One region of the Methylobacterium endophyticum genome, then DNA from elsewhere that is predicted to be linked to it. Evidence: riboswitches for the same ligand, from Rfam matches in the RefSeq annotation. Region 1 holds a riboswitch; each other region holds the start of a gene.

Region 1 (3,266 bases):
AGGTCGGCGAGATCCTGCGCCAGGAGCCGGACATCCGCTTCTGGGCGCTCCGCGAGGGCGGCCAGCGCGACCTCGCCCTCATCATTGCCGGGCCCGACAAGGCGGTGGTGGCCGATGTCGCGGCGCGTCTCCAGCGCGAGGCGGCCGGCGTGCCCCATCTCGTCAACGTCATCTCGACGGCGCCCCTCGACCGCACCGAGATCCGCATCACGCCGAAAGCCGGCGTCGCCGCCGATCTCGGTGTCTCGACGGACCTGATCGCGGAGACGGTCCGCGTCGGCACCATCGGCGACATCGGCGCCAACCTCGCCAAGTTCAACGCGCGCGACCGGCAGGTGCCGATCCGGGTGCAACTGCCGGAGAGCATGCGCGGGCATCTCTCCGAGATCGAGACCATGAAGGTCCCGGTGAAGGGGGGCGCCGCCGTGCCGCTCTCCACCGTCGCCGACCTCACCCTCGGCCAGGGCCCCACCGCCATCGACCGCTACGACCGCTCCGTGCGCGTCGCCATCGAGGCGGATATGCGGGGCTCGGACGCGCTGGGTTCGCTCATCGCCAGCGTGATGGCCCTGCCGGCTGCCAGGAACCTGCCCCCCGGCGTCACCATCAGCCAGACGGGCGATGCCGAGGTGATGGGCGAGGTCTTCGAGGGCTTCGCGCTCGCCATCGGCGCCGGGCTGATGATGGTCACGGGCGTGCTGGTGCTGCTCTTCGGCAACTTCCTCCAGCCGATGACGATCCTGTTCTCGCTGCCGCTCTCCATCGGCGGCGCCATCCTCGGCCTGCTGATCTTCAACAAGCCGATCTCGATGCCCGTCGTCATCGGCATCCTCATGCTCATGGGCGTGGTGACGAAGAACGCGATCATGCTGGTCGACTTCGCCGTGGAGGAGATGCGCGCCGGCGTCGACCGGGCCACGGCAATCGTGGATGCCGGCCGCAAACGCGCGCGGCCCATCGTGATGACCACCATCGCCATGGCCGCCGGCATGGTGCCCTCCGCCATGGCGCTCGGCATCGGCGGCGAGTTCCGCGCGCCCATGGCGATCGCGGTGATCGGCGGGCTGATCGTCTCGACGGGCCTGTCGCTGCTTTTCGTGCCGGCCTTCTTCGTGCTGATGGACGACCTCTCGCGCCTGTTCGTGCGGCTCTTTTCGCGCTTCGTCGGTGCCCGCGACGAGCCGGACGGCGAGCCGGATTTCACGCGCGTCGGCGATCCGGCCAATGACGAGCATCCCCCCGCCTATCGGCCGCCCCGCGTCGCGGCGGAGTAGGGAGCCGCCGGGGCGCGTGTTTCCCGATTGTGCTCGGCGCGCCACAACCCACGGCCGCGTGCTCGGGCCGATTGACGCGGCCGCCACCCGCCTCCTACCGTGAGGGCGACGGTTCCTCGCGAGAGGATCAAAAGGGAACGCGGTGAGGGGTTTTGCCCCGATGCCGCGGCTGCCCCCGCAACTGTAAGCGGCGAGCCCTCCGCCACCCGTGTCACTGGACGAGCCTCGTCCGGGAAGACGGTGAGAGGGCAGCGACCCGCGAGCCAGGAGACCTGCCGTCAGTCGTGGTCACACGCGAAACGCGTCGGGCGGGGTGTCCTGGCGGGTGTCGAAGCGCCCGGCTGCCTGCGTGCATCCCGTGTGATCCGGCCTCGTTCGCGGTGACGTGCCACTGCCGTTGCCCGAGGCCCATCCCGTGTCCCGCCTTTCGAACCTGTCGCACAGCGCGAGCCTGTGCGCGCTCTGCCTGCTCCTCCCCGCCGCCGCCCAGGCCGAGCCGGCCCAGGACGGCGTCGTCCTCGACCAGCTCTCCGTCGAGGGCCGTGGCGGCGGCGTCAGCCTCACCCGCGCCGATCCGGTCGGGCTCAACCTGCGCACCCCCGACCGGGGCGCGAGCCGCCTCGGCCTGACGCCGCTGGAGACCCCGGCCAGCGTCGACGTGATCGCCGGCGAGACCGCGCGGCTGCGCGGCCAGAACACCGTGCAGGAGGCCGTCACCGAGAACGCCACCGGCATCACCACCATCGCCGCTCCCGGCAACGGCAACGGCGCCTTTGCGAGCCGGGGCTTCGCCGGGCCGAACTCGATCCAGCAGCTCTACGACGGCACCCGCCTGTTCGTGGGCGCCGGCACCGTCACCTTCCCCTTCGACACCTGGAACATCGAGCGGATCGAGGTGCTGCGCGGGCCGGCCTCCGTGCTCTACGGGGACGGCGCCATCGGCGGCGTCGTCAACGTCGTGACCAAGAAGCCGAGCTTCATCCCCATCAACGCAGCGCGCGCCGCCATCGGCTCGGACGGCACCGCGCGGCTCGCCTTCGATTCCGGCGGCCCCATCGGCGAATCCATCGCCTATCGTCTCAATGTCAGCGGCAACCGCTCGGATGGCTGGATGCGGCCGGAGGGCGATTTCCGCAACCTCGCGGTCTCCGGCGCGCTGCTGCTCCAGGCGACCCCCGACCTCGCCTTCACCCTCTCGCACGATCTCGGCTACCAGGAGCCGGCCCGCTACTGGGGCTCGCCGCTGGTCGAGGGGCGCATCCTGAATGCGCTGCGCTTCAACAACTACAATGTCCGCGACGCCAAGGTGACATGGGCCGACAACTGGACCCAGCTCAAGGCCGAGTGGACGCCCACTGCCGATGTCACCATCCGCAACACCGCCTACCGCTTGCAGAGCCGACGCCACTGGCTCGACGTGGAGCAATACGCCTTCAATCGCGGCACGGGGCTGATCGACCGCTCGGACTATCTCGAGATCTACCACCAGCAGGAGCAGATCGGGAACCGCTTCGACGCGACCGTCAAGGGCAACGTCTTCGGCCTGCGCAACGAGTTCTCGGCCGGCTTCGACGTGAACCATGTCGATTTCCGCCACACCAACAACTTCTATTTCGATACCAGCACCAGCGTGCCGGCGATGGGCTACGATCCCGGCCTGTTTCCGCAGAACGGGCGCGCGATTCCGGCCTACGCGACGCAGACCAACCAGGCCTCCGTCTTCGCCGAGGACCGGCTGATCCTCACCGACCGGCTCTCCTTCCTCACGGGCGTGCGCTTCGACGCCTCGAATCTTCAGCGCAACAACCTCCAGACGGGCGCCGCCTTCGAGAAGTCGTTCCAGGGGCTAGGCTACCGCTTCGGGTTGGTCTTCGCCGCGACGCCCGATACCTCGCTCTACGTGCAATACGCCACCGCGACCGATCCGGTGGGCAGCCTGATCTCGCTGTCGCAATCGCTGTCGACCTTCAAGCTCTCGACCGGGCGTCAGGT
Region 2 (3,266 bases), on a different contig from region 1:
TCGATGCCGGCATCGTAGCCGAGGCTCTCCTCCGGCTTCAGGTTCGGGTTGGCGAAGAAGTTGAAGGCCGGGAAGCTCTGGTAGAGCTGGCTCAGCGTCGGTGCCTTGAAGCCGGTGCCGACGCTGCCCTTGATGCGCGTGTCGGTGAAGGGAAGGATGTAGCTCGGCGCCACGCGGAAGGTGGTGGCCGGGCCGAACGCGTCGTTCTCGTCGTGGCGGATATTGGCGACGAGCGCCGCCCGCTCGAAGGGCGTGAGCTGTGCCTCCGCGTATCCCGCGGTGTTGCCGTTCTTCGCCTTGAGGTTGCCGCTGCCGAACGGGTTCGGATCGGCGGTGGACAGGCTCTCGTCGTCCCGCTGCGCGCCGAACAGCACGAGGTTGCCGGGGGAGAGCTGGTAGTCGCCGCGATACTCGTAGCGGGTGCGCTCGCCGAGCCCGGTGGTCGGCAGCGGGTTGAAGGGGTCGTAGGCGTTCGAGACCTGGCGGTTGAACAGGTTCGAGTAGTTGACCGCGAAGAGGTTGTGGAAGCCGGCGAACGGCGTCCACTCGGCCTCGTTGCGGGAGAAGACCTGCTGCACGTCGGCTTGGCCCCGCAGGCCGCCGATCGTGACGGGGAAGGTGTTGTAGTCGTCGGTCGAGATCAGTAGCTTCGAGTTGACGAAGCGCGTGATGGAGTTGACGCGGAAGCTGTCGGTGAACTGGTAGCCGAACCGCGCCGAGACGGTTTCGTTGTCGTAATAGTTCGGGTGGATCGCCGTGCCGGGCGCGAGCAGATAGCCGGGCGTCACCGGGGTCGCGGCGGCCCGCAGGTGCTGCACCGACACCGAATAATCGAACCCGTCCTGCGCGCCGCTGATCCGGCCGCTCTGGTTGAAGGTGCCGAACGAGCCGCCCTCGACCCGCAGGCTCGCCTTGGCTGGCCCTTCGCCGCGCTTCGTCGTGAAGGAGACCACGCCGCCGATGGCGTCCGAGCCGTAGAGCCCGCTCTGGGGCCCGCGCAGCACCTCGATGCGCGACAGATCCTCGGTCAGGAGCTGGCCGAAATCGAAGGAGCCGTTGGGATTCGAGGGATCGGTGGCGTCGATGCCGTCGATCAGCACCTTCACATGGTTCGAGTTCGCGCCTCGAATGAACACCGAGGTCTGGCCGCCGGGCCCGCCGGTCTGCACGACGTTGAGGCCGGGCACCTGCTGGAGCGCATCGGGAGCGGTGCGGCGCTGCTGGGCCTCCAGGGTCTCGGCGGTGAGCACGGTGACGCTCGATCCGGTGAGCGCGATCGGGGTCGGCACGCCTGTGGCGCTCACGGAAAGCTCGGAGAGCGAGACCGCCGCCGCGGTCCCGAGGGGCGTCGCCGCGAAGGGGGCCGCGCTCTGCTGCGCGAGAGCGGGACACGAGAGCAGCAGGCAGGTGCCCGCGCAGGACAGCGCCAGCGCTCGCGGGAGCGCGGATCGAGAGGGAGAAATCACGGACAACGAGCCTCGGGCAACGGCAGTGGCACGTCACCGCGAACGAGGCCGGACCACACGGGATGCACGACGGCAGCCGGGCGCTTCGACACCCGCCAGGACACCCCGCCCGACGCGTTTCGCGTGTGACCACGACTGACGGCAGGTCTCCTGGCTCGCGGGTCGCTGCCCTCTCACCGTCTTCCCGGACGAGGCTCGTCCAGTGACACGGGTGGCGGAGGGCTCGCCGCTTACAGTTGCGGGGGCAGCCGCGGCATCGGAGCAAAACCCCTCACCGCGTTCCCTTTTGATCCTCTCGCGAGGAACCGTCGCCCTCACGGTAGGAGGCGGCCGCCCCCCGAGTCAACGCGGCCGCCGCGATCCGGCGCGGATGTGCCCGAGCGGTCACATCCGGCGGGCGGTCCCGACGATCACCCTGCGCGACAGGCCGCGATCCGGTGATGGAGCCCGTTCTCGGAGAGCGACCGCACGAGGTCGGCCATGTCGGCGTCGACGGCGGCCGCGCTCTCGATCTGAGGGGTCATGGCCTCCTCCAGGGGCCCCGGCGGGACCGTTGCCTCCACCCTGCCGCCGCTCGCCAGCTCCGTTCAGCTGTCGTCGGCGGCCGTTCGAGGCGGGACACCGTTTCGTAGCCCGTCCCGGCCTTCGACCTCGGGCTGGTGGCGCGCGCGCTCGGCTCGGTGCCGTCCCGTGCCCCCCGGTCATCACCTTGCGGTGGATCAATGCGCCGCGCCCGGCCCGGTCCATCCTCGGCGCCGGACGGGAGCCGGCCGGATGGCGGGCTGTGCCGTCCGCTTCCCCGGAGGAGGCTTCCATGCCGGTCGACACGGGCGCGGGCGAGAGGCTTGCCCACGCGTGCCATCACAAGCGTCAGGCGGAGAGCTGCGGCGAGTGCGGCGCGCGGCTGGCCGGAATCTGTTCCGTGCTGACGCCGGCCGAACTCGGCGATCTGGAGGCGCTGAGCCAGCACCTCACCCTCGACAAGGGCCAGACCCTGTTCGGGCAGGACGAGCCGGCCTGTTCGGTCTTCAACGTCATCGAGGGGACGCTGCGCCTCGTCCGCCTGCTCCCGGACGGCCGGCGTCAGGTCATGGGCTTCGCGCTGCCGGGGGACTTCCTGGGCCTCGTCCCGCAGGTGCGCCACCCGGTCTCCGCCGAGGCGCTCGGCCCGGTGCGGACCTGCCGCTTCGGCCGCCAGGACTTCGCCGCCCTGGTCGAGTCGAAGCCCCATCTGCTCAGGAGCCTGTACGAGCGGGCCGGCTACGAGCTGGCGCTCGCGCAGGACCAGATGCTTCTCCTCGGGCGCCGCACGGCCGAGGAGAAGGTGGCGGCGTTCCTGCTGTCGCTGCGGGCCCGCTTCGCGCGTGCCGGGCACAGCTCCGTCACGGTCGAGCTGCCGATGGGCCGGCAGGACATGGCCGACCATCTCGGGCTGACCATGGAGACGGTGAGCCGGATGCTGTCCCGGCTCGACCGCGCCGATACCCTGCTGCTCGTGCCGGGGGGCGTGCGCCTACTCGACCTCGACCGGCTGGAAGCCCTCGCCGCCGGCTGAGGGCCCTCAGCTCTCCAGCGATTTCAGGTAGGCGATGATCGCCTCCGCCTCGTCCGGGTCGAACCTGAACTCTGGCATCGAGGGATGGCCCGTGCGGATGCCCTCGGTCAGCGCCTCCTCGAGATTCTCGACGGGATAGCGCTCGTGGAGGGTGCGGAAGGGAGGAGCCTGCCGCAGCGGGCTCGTCCCGGTCCTGCCGACGGCGTGGCAGCGGGCGCATTGCGCGCGCGTCAGCGTCCGGCCGC
Region 3 (3,266 bases), on a different contig from region 1:
TTTGTCGAAGCCGACATCGCCGAACTCGTTGACGAGGATGGCGATGCGGCGCCCGCCGGCATTCTCGAGCAGATGGCGCACCAGCGTCGTCTTGCCGGCTCCGAGGAAGCCGGTGACGATGGTGCAGGGGATCTTGGCGAGAAGGGTCATTCGGCGGCCTCGGGCATGGGCTGCGGGAGGGGCGGGACGCGGGCGACGACGCCCGACTTGAAGGCTTGCGGCCGGGCCTTCCAGGGCACGATCCCGTCCGGCGTGTCGGCATAGAGGCCGATCCCGTCGAGGATCGTCGCGGCGGAGGTGGCCGGGTCGAGATCGCCGTAGACGTAGGTCCAGCGGCCGGGGGAGGCGACGGCCACGGTGCAGGCGCGCTTGCAGACGGAGAGGCACTCCACCGGCTCGATGCGGATGCCGGCGGCGGGACGCTCCGCCAGCGCCTCGCTCAGGGACGACAGCAGCCTCGCCCCGGCCCTCGGCTCGGAGGCGTCGCCCTCCGCGCGGCAGGTGGTGCAGACATAGAGGGTGACGGGATCAGGCACGGGCGGTCTCACCCGTCGCCGCGCCGAACCGCCGCCAGGTCCAGCCGAAGCCGAGGCCGATCGCCGCCCAGAACACGAAGGAGACCGCCAGCGAGCGGGCTGCGAACTGCGCCGCGAGCCCTGCCGGGAGGGCGGATGCCGTTTCAGCCGCCTCCGGCGCGCCGGCGACGTGCGGCGCCACGATCAGCACGAGCCCGCCGAGGATGGTGATGGGCACGCGCCGGATCAGGATGAGATAGAGCCCCATGGCGGTGGAGAGAGCGGTCATCGCCCACCATGCCTGGCGGGCGGCGAGGGGCGCCGCCTCGCTGCCGGGCAGTTCCGGCGGCAGGCCGAGCGCCGGCGCGAGCGCCACGGCGAGGAAGCCGGCGACGGCGAAGGCGAGCCCGCGCTCCGGCGTCGGCTCGCGGCCGATGGCGACCATCGCGGCGCCGAGCAGCAGCGCGTAGCCCACCGCCCCGACCAGGGTGGCGAGGCCGGTGAAGGCCATGCGCGGCAGGCCGGGCGCGGGTTGCCATTCGGGCTTCGCATCGGCGGGGGCCTGAGCGTGCCCGTGGTCGTGGACCGGGATGACGAGATTCGCGTGGACGATGGCGCGCGAGGGCACAGCCGCATGCGCACCCGTCTCGTAGCGCTCGGCGGCGATGATGAGGGGGGATGTCAGCGCGAGCTGAAGACCCGTCGCGACGACGGCCGCGAAGAAGCCGGCGGCGAGCGCCGCCGACAGAAGCCGGACGATCATGGGAAACCTGCCTGAGGGGAGCGCGTGCGCTCAGTGGCAGGGAAAGTTCTGGGTATGCCGGAAGTCGTGCGCCGCGTTGTGCAGCACGGAGGCCGGCGAGAAGCCCGCCATGAACACCAGCCCGAACCCGAACAGGGCGGCCATGGCGACGGCGGCGAGGCGCTCGCCGGTGCGGGTCTCGATGCGGCCGAGGGTCTGGACGGTGCTGGTCATGTCGAACGTCTCCCGCCGCCCCGCCGGCGGCATCGGTTGTGGAACGCGGGCGACGGCAGGTCTCCTGGCTCGCGGATCGCCGCGCCTGCCGCCTTCCCGGACGCTTCCGGTGGGTGTTGGCAGGAGCTAGCCGCTCACAGTTGCGGGGGCAGCCGCGGAATCCGGGATCGCTCCCGTCACCGCATTCCCTTTTCACCCCGTTGCCGGGGCACCGTCCTCATCGCTTGTAACCTGTCGCCGCGATGCGCACAACGCGGGAAGGGCCGGCCCTTTGACCGGGGCGGCGGCTTTCGGGCAAAGGAGCCGGATGCCTTCCCCCGCTCCCCGGATGACCCTGGTGCTCGGCGGCGCCCGCTCCGGCAAGAGCCGGCACGCCGAGGCGCTGATCGAGGCCCGTCCGGCGCCCTGGCTCTACCTCGCCACCGCCCAGGCCTATGACGACGAGATGCGCGAGCGCATCGCGATCCACCGTGAGCGCCGGTCCGGCGGCTGGATCACGCAGGACGTGCCCCTCCGCCTCCCCGAGGCGGTCTCCGCCGCGCGCGGTCCGGTGCTGGTCGACTGCCTGACCCTCTGGCTCACGAACCTGATCCTGTCGGAGGCCGACGTTCCGGCGGCGTCGCGGGCGCTCGTAGCGGCTTGCGCGGAGGCGCCCGGCCCGCTCGTGCTCGTCGGCAACGAGGTGGGTCTCGGGATCGTGCCCGACAACGCCCTCGCCCGCCGCTTCCGCGACGAGGCGGGGCGGCTCCACCAGGCCCTCGCCGCCGCCGCCGACGCGGTGATCTTCATGGTGGCGGGCCTGCCGATGACCGTGAAGGAGCCCCGATGAGCGAAGATCGAGTTCGGGATGAAGACCGCCATCGCGCCAAGATGGAGAAGCGCAAGGCCGCTCAGGACGCCGAGGTCGCGGGCAAGACCATCGAGAAGGGCCTGCTCATCGTCAACACGGGCCCCGGCAAGGGCAAGACCACGGCATCCCTCGGGCTGATGCTGCGGGCGCTGGGGCGCGGCTGGTGGGTCGCCTGCGTGCAGTTCATCAAGGGCGGCTGGGACACGGGTGAGAGGCATGCCCTCGAACGCTTCGGCACCCAGGTCTCCTGGCACACGCTCGGCGAGGGCTTCACCTGGGAGACGCAGGACAAGGCCCGCGACATCGCCGCCTGCGAGGAGGCCTGGGCCAAGGCCCGCGAGCTCATGGCCGACGAGAGCATCCGGCTCATCGTGCTGGACGAGCTCAACATCGCGCTCCGCTACGGCTATCTCGACCTCGACGCCGTGGTCGCGACCCTCTCCGCCCGGCGGCCGGACCTGCATGTCGTCGTCACCGGCCGAAACGCCAAGCCGGCGCTGATCGAGGCGGCCGATCTCGTCACCGAGATGGGCAACGTGAAGCACCACTTCTCCGCCGGGGTGAAGGCGCAGGAGGGGATCGAGTTTTGACGAGGCGCGTCCGCCGGATCAGGCGCTCCTCCCTCCCCCCTCTGCGGGGGAGGGTGGCCCTCGCGTCGGCGAGGGTCGGGAGAGGGGAGCGCCCTCTCCGGAAAGGTCGCTCCCCTCATCCGACCCGCTTCGCGGGCCACCTTCTCCCGCGAGGGGGAGAAGGAAGGACATTTGCGCCATGACCCGCGCCATCATGATCCAGGGCACCGGCTCGGATGTCGGCAAGTCGCTGATCGTGGCCGGGCTGGCGCGCGCCTTCACGCGGCGGGGCTTGAGGGTGCGGCCGTTCAAGCCGCAGAACATGTCGAACAACGCCGCAGTCACCGCCGATGGCG

What was found. Region 1 has a riboswitch for cobalamin ahead of ACP56T_RS15550 (TonB-dependent receptor). Riboswitches for the same ligand answer to the same signal wherever they lie in the genome.
Region 2: another riboswitch for cobalamin. It lies ahead of ACP56T_RS07655 (TonB-dependent receptor plug domain-containing protein); the one in region 1 lies ahead of ACP56T_RS15550 (TonB-dependent receptor).
Region 3: another riboswitch for cobalamin. It lies ahead of ACP56T_RS14190 (CbtB domain-containing protein); the one in region 1 lies ahead of ACP56T_RS15550 (TonB-dependent receptor).

What each region holds. Positions count from the first base shown of each region.
Region 1 is NZ_JBNHES010000014.1:31,546-34,811, reverse strand. Features, by position in the region: gene ACP56T_RS15555 (efflux RND transporter permease subunit) at 1-1,274, shown strand, start outside; cobalamin riboswitch at 1,367-1,568, shown strand; gene ACP56T_RS15550 (TonB-dependent receptor) at 1,690-3,266, shown strand, end outside.
Region 2 is NZ_JBNHES010000005.1:62,665-65,930, reverse strand. Features, by position in the region: gene ACP56T_RS07655 (TonB-dependent receptor plug domain-containing protein) at 1-1,466, opposite strand, end outside; cobalamin riboswitch at 1,590-1,791, opposite strand; gene ACP56T_RS07650 (Crp/Fnr family transcriptional regulator) at 2,281-3,021, shown strand; gene ACP56T_RS07645 (c-type cytochrome) at 3,028-3,266, opposite strand, start outside.
Region 3 is NZ_JBNHES010000012.1:45,428-48,693, reverse strand. Features, by position in the region: gene cobW (cobalamin biosynthesis protein CobW) at 1-150, opposite strand, end outside; gene ACP56T_RS14200 (DUF1636 family protein) at 147-536, opposite strand; gene ACP56T_RS14195 (CbtA family protein) at 529-1,278, opposite strand; gene ACP56T_RS14190 (CbtB domain-containing protein) at 1,309-1,491, opposite strand; cobalamin riboswitch at 1,529-1,722, opposite strand; gene cobU (bifunctional adenosylcobinamide kinase/adenosylcobinamide-phosphate guanylyltransferase) at 1,799-2,320, shown strand; gene cobO (cob(I)yrinic acid a,c-diamide adenosyltransferase) at 2,317-2,931, shown strand; gene ACP56T_RS14175 (cobyric acid synthase) at 3,110-3,266, shown strand, end outside.